DNA from 2 places in the Planococcus sp. TJ-201 genome. Region 2 is predicted to be linked to the other one. Evidence: predicted binding sites of a transcription regulator. Region 2 holds the regulator's gene; the other holds the start of a gene.
What was found. Region 2 encodes LexA, which represses DNA repair genes until DNA is damaged. Its sites were predicted from a motif close to CGAACATATGTTCG; they were not measured.
Positions count from the first base shown of each region.

Region 1: AC4EG4_RS14540 (DNA endonuclease) is a predicted target of LexA. The motif match lies at 2,119-2,132, and genes of this name have one in related genera.

Region 1 covers NZ_JBZDOG010000005.1:358,035-362,236, forward strand. Annotated here, with positions in the region: gene fliD (flagellar filament capping protein FliD) at 1-724, opposite strand, end outside; gene flaG (flagellar protein FlaG) at 742-1,086, opposite strand; gene AC4EG4_RS14535 (glucosaminidase domain-containing protein) at 1,215-1,958, opposite strand; gene AC4EG4_RS14540 (DNA endonuclease) at 2,244-2,957, shown strand; gene AC4EG4_RS14545 (hypothetical protein) at 2,977-3,276, opposite strand; gene AC4EG4_RS14550 (YjfB family protein) at 3,287-3,463, opposite strand; gene AC4EG4_RS14555 (flagellin) at 3,893-4,018, opposite strand.
Region 2 covers NZ_JBZDOG010000001.1:308,753-312,954, forward strand. Annotated here, with positions in the region: gene tkt (transketolase) at 1-745, opposite strand, end outside; gene AC4EG4_RS01695 (DUF896 domain-containing protein) at 833-1,066, opposite strand; gene AC4EG4_RS01700 (YneB family resolvase-like protein) at 1,125-1,778, opposite strand; gene yneA (cell division suppressor protein YneA) at 1,775-2,092, opposite strand; gene lexA (transcriptional repressor LexA) at 2,258-2,878, shown strand; gene AC4EG4_RS01715 (class I SAM-dependent methyltransferase) at 2,941-3,678, opposite strand; gene AC4EG4_RS01720 (hypothetical protein) at 3,777-3,971, opposite strand; gene AC4EG4_RS01725 (hypothetical protein) at 4,034-4,202, opposite strand, start outside.

The DNA of each region.
Region 1 (4,202 bases), on a different contig from region 2:
GTCCCGTGACTGCAATTCCGTCGATTTCAATAGAGCCGTCTGTCGCAATAGTTGATGCCATCGATTCTTGAGCGATACCGGTAATTTGACGACCAAGTTCGGTGTTACCTGCTGAACCGTCAGCGTTCTTGAATTCCAGCGAAAAATTCTGCGCTTCGCCAAGTTCTTTGGAAGAAATGAAAAAGCGGGAAGTCGTGTTATCAAAATTGACACGCAGGGCGGGAACACTGGCGGCGGTCTCATCCTGCAGCTTTTTTGCGACATCTGCATAAGTAGTAGTTGCTTCGATTTCGATATCAATGTCGGCTGCGCCATCCACTTTTATCGTAATCATTCCTGCGAAGCCGATTGCGTCAGTGGATTGCGCCGGTGTGTTAGCTGCTTTTTGAATTTGCGCTCCAGATGTCAGTTTGGCCGGTGTTGCGAGCGAATTGACTCTCACATCATAATTGCCACTCATCGCCTGTGCACTAGTGGTCACTTTGGCATTACCAGTGCCTGTGGTTTCTGCGCTATACGCATTGAAGCTTGATTGAAGACGCAAATTGCTCGCGCTCGTGCGCAAATTTGAGAACGCCAGATTCTGATCTCTTGTCGCTTCTTGTTTCCACTCGGTCCATACTTTTTCCTGCATCAATTTATCTAAAGGCATTTTCTGTATTTGCATCATTTGTTTAACGATGGAGTCAGTGTCCATCCCAGAAGCCAGTCCGCCTACGCGCATAGTGTTTCACTCCATTCTTATCGTTTCTCATCCACAATCAGGCCTGCTAGTTCGGCCATCGATGCGTACATATCCAAAAACTTCTTATTAGGAAACTCGCGCAGCACTTCATCTGTTTTCGAGTCGATGATCTGCACGTAATAAACTTCCAGCTGCTCGTGAAGCTGAAATTTAATGTTTGTTGAAGTAGGCTCAAGAAACTCGTTCATTACATCAACTTTGTCCTTAAGCATTTCTTTTGTTATCGGTTTAGCGGGTTCCTGAAATTTGTTTTCTTCAGGAACTGTTACTTCTTTCGGGGCTACCGGATTGGGTTCACTGGTTTTTGGAAAATATGGAACTGAATGATTGGTTATTTCCATGATGGGCACTCCCCTAGTCTTCTAAATTCGTTAAAAAGCTCTCTATTATTAGTTATCGGCAGAAACAGGGATTTTTTTAGCAAAAGATCAAAAAAAATAAGGCGGGTTTGTAAAAAACCGGCCTTATCTTATGTGAGTTTGGAATAATAATTGCTGACGCCCTGTGTCCAATGGTTGTTTAACCCCGTCGGATCATTGGCGGCTCCAACAGGCGCGTATTTTGCTCCGATTTTCGCGATGGTGTCTTTGCCTTCATTCAAATAATTTTGGCGCAAGTTGCGGGCCATATCGAAAATGCTGTCTTCTACAGACCCATAGCTTCGCAAACCATTCTTGCCCATCATGCCGGCGACGTTGTTTTTGTCATTGACTGCGCGCGATGAGCCATTGCCCGTTTCATGAATAGCGATGGCTGACAATAAATTCGGATCCAAGTCGTATTTTTTTCCGGCATTGATAAAGTGAGCCGCTGTTCCATCCAACTTGCCTTCCAACGTGTTATCCAATTTGATAAATTGCGTAGGTCGGAACTTCAAGTCACTTGTATCGGTCGCTGCGGTGGGCACTTCTTGTGTGTTGAGCGGTGGAATAGTGACAGCCGGGTTATAGGAGTTGCCTAATGGTGCTGTGAGCGGCGTAGTCAAAGACGGCAACGCTGCTTGAACACCGTTTTGCGGAGCCGTGCCGGTATTGGCTTGTTCCTCCATGCTTTCCATCATGGCGTTCATCAGCATGGCGAAAAATGTACTCGGACTTGTCGAACTGCCTATGGAACTGCTAGCGCTATCAGATTGTCCTAAAACAGGCATCGACTTGGCCATTGTGGCGATCGTATTATACAAAAGGTTATTGGAAGAAATCGGACTGGTCAATCGGTTTCACATCCTTTGTCGGAGTTAATTATGTTTAGTGTACAAGATAACGAAGGAAAAAAGAATAGGATAATTGTGGAAAGGACGTTTATTTTTTATTAGAATCAGAAAATTCTACTAGACAATAGACATTAGCGACTAATTTGGAGTATATTAAGTAGGAACAAACGTTCTTATCTCAAGCATTCTGGGTGATGGAGAAATTACCAAAAGGTACGCTGGTTCTCGTCGAAAAAACAACAGCTACAGAGAACATTTCAGCATTCAACAATTGGATTACCGTGTTTGGAAATTGAATCTGCTGCCTTCCAACTTTTTTTTAATAAATCTCGCTCTATGCTCCTTTCTCCTTCTCTACCTCTTTTAACTCAAATATTTGAGCATTTCTACAACTTAAATGGGGATAAAATAGTCTCTTTAGAAATGCTAAAACTATGTAAATCTTCGTTGTTTTTAACGACCTTATATTTGGATGATGGTTCGTTATCGATTTCTGTTAGCCAAAACGATTTGAAGAAAACTATCTATTTGACACCTCATATTTATCTTTACCTGCATTCTCTCTCCCTAGAAGATTTGTGTAAATTAAAGCTGCACATCACTACTTTTTTCGGCATAGAATTCAATACCAGCAAAAGATCCGATGGCTTTGACTATATTTTAAAAACCACAAAAGTTAGTGAAACAATGAAATTCTTAAAAGTAGTTGGTGACGCATCCAGAGATTGTCCTTCTATGTATCACAAAACTGATTGGGGTCACCGTTTGTTAAATGAAATTAAACGGTACCAAGAGTCTCATCCAGAGTATGAAGTAATTGTGAGTTCATCAAACCGAAAAAGAAATTATACGGATGAAGAATGTGAGTTACTGCGCGAAATGAAGAAGGAAGGCAAAACCGATAAAGAAATTGCAGCTCACTTAAACCGAACTTACTGGTCCATCGTTTATAAATGGAAGGAGCCGAAAAAGGAACAAAAGTTTGTATCTTCGAATTAAAATCAGGCTCCTGCAATTCTCAATACAATACGATTTTCTTTTGTTCCTCAAGTAAACTGTACTCATGCTTCAATATTCCCAGGCACCTATTCGAACCTTCTCTTTCATCCATCGACAAATCATTTCCAACAGCATGCTCAGCAATCCTTTTCATTTCCTGCAACTTCCTATCCATTTGATCTAGAATATAAATTTGTTCCTTAGTCCACTCGAGCTGTTCTTGAAGAAATTCTTTTCTTTCATTCTGCTCTTTATCCACCAGATCACCTCTTCGTCCTTTCATACAAATAAAAGCCATAGAATATTCCATGGCCATCATTCGTAAAATCTTATCCTTTTAAATCCACCGAACCGCCAATATGAGGCTGAACGGACTGCTCCAGCATCTTCACAACGTCCTGACCATTTGTTTCGGCTTGGTCTATTGTCTTTTTCATAATCGATACATTTGCTTCTGTTCGGACGTTCATCTGGCTTAATGCCATTGATAATGCGGCGATATCCATTAGATTGCCTCCTTATAAAAAAAGGAGCCTAAAATCAGGCTCCTTTTGATCATTAAGATTAACGTAGTAATTGAAGAACAGCTTGTGGCTGTTGGTTGGCTTGCTTTGCCGCTATGTCTTTCGATCATAGAATAGACTATATCTTCACCCTCTATTTTGAGGGGCTGGGCACTTCGAACGGCGCTTGCCGCCCTACGGATTTCATCACCATAGCTTTCGCATTAGATGGTCTATCCTAGTCGTTGAACCTTCCCCAGAGTTTCCTCACAGGAGCTTGGCTGCTGATTATCCATTGGTGCATCCTCATCATTTTCAGACCGTCACGCTTACCGTTTCCAGTTACGTTGTGGTTGATGGGGCTTTAGGAAGTTCCAGCAATTCACCCAGTTATACTCTAACCCGTTACCCGGTTAGACGCCCTAGAATCAATTATCTCAACAGTTGCAAAACTGATTGAGTCATTTGATTGGATTGAGCCAACATTGCTTGTGATGCTTGTGCAAGAATTGAGTTCTTTGTTTGTTCCATCATTTCTTTCGCCATCGTGCGAAACATTTACTTTCATAAATGACTAGACTATATCTTCACCCTCTAGTATTAGTAGGGGTCGGGCACTTCGGATCGTTCAGTGGTGATGGCCACTGTGTCACCTACGGATTTCATCACCATAGCTTTCGCCTTAGATGGTCTATCCTAGTCGTTGAACCTTCTCCACTCTTTCGAGACAGGAGCTTGGCTG
Region 2 (4,202 bases):
TGACTGTTTTCACTTCAATTAATGTAGGTTTGTCTGAAGAGTTTCTAGCTTGTGCAATTTTTTCAGACAAATCGTCTAATTCATTGCCGTCATCTACGCGCAAGTAGTTCCAGCCGTAAGATTCAAAACGCTTTTGCACATTTTCAGAGAAACTTTTGCCAAGCGGCCCATCCAATGAAATGTCGTTGCTGTCATAAAGTACAACCAGTTTGTTCAATTTCAAGTGACCCGCAAGAGAAATGGCTTCCCCGGCAACGCCTTCCATTAAATCGCCATCTCCGCATAATGAAAACGTGTGGTGATCAACGATATTCAAACCTTCTTTATTGTATGTAGCCGCTAAATGGCGCTCAGCCATAGCCATGCCGACTGCCATGCCAATTCCTTGTCCTAGTGGCCCTGTTGTTGCTTCAACGCCAGTCGTGTGGCCATATTCTGGATGTCCCGGTGTTTTTGAATCCCATTGACGGAAATTCTGGATTTCTTCCATTTCTAAACCATAGCCGCTCAAGTGAAGCAAGCTGTATAAAAGCATTGAACCGTGTCCTGCCGACAACACAAAACGGTCGCGGTTAAACCAATCTGGATTTTTTGGATTGTGGTTCATGTGTTTAGTCCATAATGTATACGCCATTGGAGCAGCGCCCATTGGCAATCCTGGATGGCCAGAATTTGCTTTTTCGATAGCATCGATGGAAAGTGTACGAATTGTAGTCACTGCAAGTTGATCTGCGTGGGTTGACATAGTAACATCCTCTCTCAAAAAAAAATATTATTCATTATTAGTTTAGTCAACAATAGAAAAGAATACAATGAAAAAGAGAATAAGTAGTTAATTCAAATACTTATTCTCTCGAAGATTTTTGACCTTTTCCGGAGTTACATCGTTTCCGTTCGGATCAATCACTTTTACATTTTCAATTGTGCCGCGCATTGTTTTGCGGAAAGTCTGCAAGTATTCCTCACGCAGCGCGGATTGCTCTTTTGCTTCTTCTTGCGATAATCCAGCAGTTTTTGACTTCCGTGACAGCTGGCTTATGCGACTTAATTTGTCTGGCGATAACATAGACATCCACCTTTCTTCTGTACATATGGTACAAAAAAAGTCAGGTTTCTGCAACGTTTTAGTCTTTCATCAGCTGTTCGTACTCTTTATAGCGGCGATGGACGGTTGCTTTGCTCGCCTGATAGCCAAAGCCTTGAAGCGTTACTGCGATTTCGCTGAATGTCAGGCCATTGGTCTTCAAGCTGACTATTTGGTCAATCGGCAAATCCAGGCGCTCCCGTCCATCCGGATTGCCTTTGCCTTTTAGATTTTTTTCCGGTTGATAGCCATTTTCCACAGCGCGCTTCATGCCCCGCTTAATTTTGGCATTATGTATTTTGCGCTGGTATTCTTCGACGATCGCCAGAATTTCGAGAACCATATCGTCCATGTCATTTAATGCGATGGGTCCCCGGTCTGATAGCGTGTAAACTTCCACACCGTATTTCTTCATCACATGCAGCAGCGCAATGCGGGCATGGCCCCGCCCTAAACGTGTTTCGTCTTGGACGAATACCGCGTCGACTTGCTCGGTTTTGATCGAATTCAGCATCTCGAGCAGCCCTTCACGGTCCATTTCATAGCCGCTGTGCTGATCGGTAAACACAGCATCCACTTGATGGCCTTGTTCAAATGCAAATTTCATCAGTTCCTCTTCCTGTCTCTCAAGTGAAGATTCCTGAGTATCTTTGGTCGTGCTGACACGGCAATAAATTAATGCATTTTTTTTCATTCAGTATCACCTGCAAATTTAGTGGTCTCATCAGGAGCAAATTTTAATTGATCGCTGGGAATTTTAAGAGATTGCCCTGCAATAATTTTAGAAGTAGAAAGATTGTTTTCTTTCATAATCTCTTCTATCCATTCGTGATGGGGGGTTGTGCCGCTGAACGATTCAGCTAAAGTCCAAAGTGTGTCGCCTTCTTCTATTTCAACTTGGCTCATTTGCGCACTATTAGTATTATGGGACAGAATTGCGTACAAAGTAAATGCCACAATTAAAGCAAAAAACGCGATTAAGTAAAAGTTTTGTCGAATGATTGTCAAATTGATCGCCTCCTGAGAATGTATGTTCGGAATGTATGTTCTCATAATAAGGCGAACAGGTGTTGTTGTCAAGAATTAAATTCGAACCTATGTTTGCATTTCACAGCCCGAGTTGGTATACTATTGGTAGAAATTAAGTAGAATTACTCAAATGAGGTGAAACTGTTGAAAAAAGTATCCAAGCGCCAAGAAGATATTCTGACATTCATAAAAGAAGAAGTTCGCTTAAAAGGCTACCCACCGTCCGTACGTGAAATTGGCGAAGCAGTCGGTTTGGCATCCAGTTCGACCGTACACGGCCACTTGGCACGGCTTGAAAGCAAAGGCTTGATTCGCCGCGACCCAACAAAACCAAGAGCAATTGAAGTAATCAGCACTGACGAAGCGCTTATTGATAAAAGTCCAGTTTTGCATGTGCCGTTAATCGGTAAAGTAACCGCTGGTATTCCCATCACAGCTATTGAAAATGTGGAAGAATTCTTCCCACTGCCCCAGAGCTATGGTACAGAAGATGATCATATCTTCATGCTGGAAATTATGGGTGAAAGTATGATTGAAGCCGGCATTTTAAACGGCGACTATGTCATTGTTAAACAGCAGCAAACTGCAAATAATGGTGACATCGTCGTAGCGATGACGACTGAAGACGAAGCAACAGTCAAACGTTTCTTCCGCGAAGAAAGCTATTTCCGTCTGCAGCCTGAAAACTCATCGATGGATCCTATCATCGTTGACCAAGTTTCCATCCTTGGTAAAGTTGTCGGCGTCTACCGCCAGATTCACTAAAAAACACCGGGAGCAGTCTTCCCGGTGTTTTTTCATTGTATTATTATTATGTAAACTTTTCATTATTTGAGTTTCACGCAGCTGAAAGCCAAAATAACCGGAATTCTTTTTCTTCTATCAAACTCGCCAACATCCTCGAAATGCTGCCGCTTTGGCATGCCCTCTTGAAGTCCTGTAACGCTAAACCCTGCATTCGTTAATGCTGTAAAATAACTTTCGATGGTTCGATGATGCTTGACCACCACTTTATCAATCCAAGGCTCTTGCCGTTCGCCTTCATTAAAATAATCATCCACTATCCAGTTGCTTCTTTTCTCTCCAGACTTTTTGCTGTCAAAAGCACTGGTTGTCAGCGGATGCTGGACGCTAAAGACAAAGGTTCCTTGCGGCTTTAACGTCTGGTAAATCTGTTTAAACAGCCGTTCCACATCCGGCAAATAGTGAATCGCTAAGCGTGAAGCCACAATATCGTAGCTCTCTTTTGGATAAGCGAAAGTTTCCATAGTAGCCAAGCTGATGCGCGCATTCAGCCCTGCTAGATTTTCTTTTGCCAGCCTCTCCATCGCCCGAGATCCTTCTACGCCGTGGTACTGATTTGCGCCCGCTTGAAGAAGCTCTTTGCCAAAAGTGGCGTCCCCGCAGCCTAAGTCCAGTATCCGTTTGTTTTGAAACTCGCCAAGAAGTTCATAAATCACCGGTTTTTCAATACTATTATTGGGGCTGTCAATCCGGTTTCTTCTTTGCAGGTAATTTGCTAAAAAATCCTTTTCTTCGTATGCGCTTGACCCTTTGAAATTCATCTAATCCCTCCAGTTTCAAATTGCTTGCTTTGACATATGGGCACAAAAAAGATGCTGCATAAGCAGCACCCGCGTGCAGCTTATCGAGAAAAGTTCTTCTACAACTCGCTGACTTTTATATAATTAACCAAATTGATTGTAATGCGATAAATATTGCCTGTCTCCACATCAGAAATTTCATAAGTACCATTGGAAGGAATTTTACCCAGTGCCGATTCTTTGTCCACAGCCTGGACGTTATGAACAATGGTGTTTCCTTGATCAAAATTAAATTCTACTTGAAATGTTTTCATGCAATGGCCTCCTTCGAATTATTTACTTTGTCTCCGTGAATCAGTCTACCATATTTTATGTGTTATTGCTGTTTGTAAATTTCTTGATACATCAGCACTTTCAGCGCCAGCATTTCTTCTTCACTGAGATCTTCTTCCAATTGCTGAATCACTTGTTCTGCAGACATTGTGCCGTCCTCAATCCCTGACTTCATCTTGGCCAAGTCGGTAATGCCCACTTTTTTAATGACG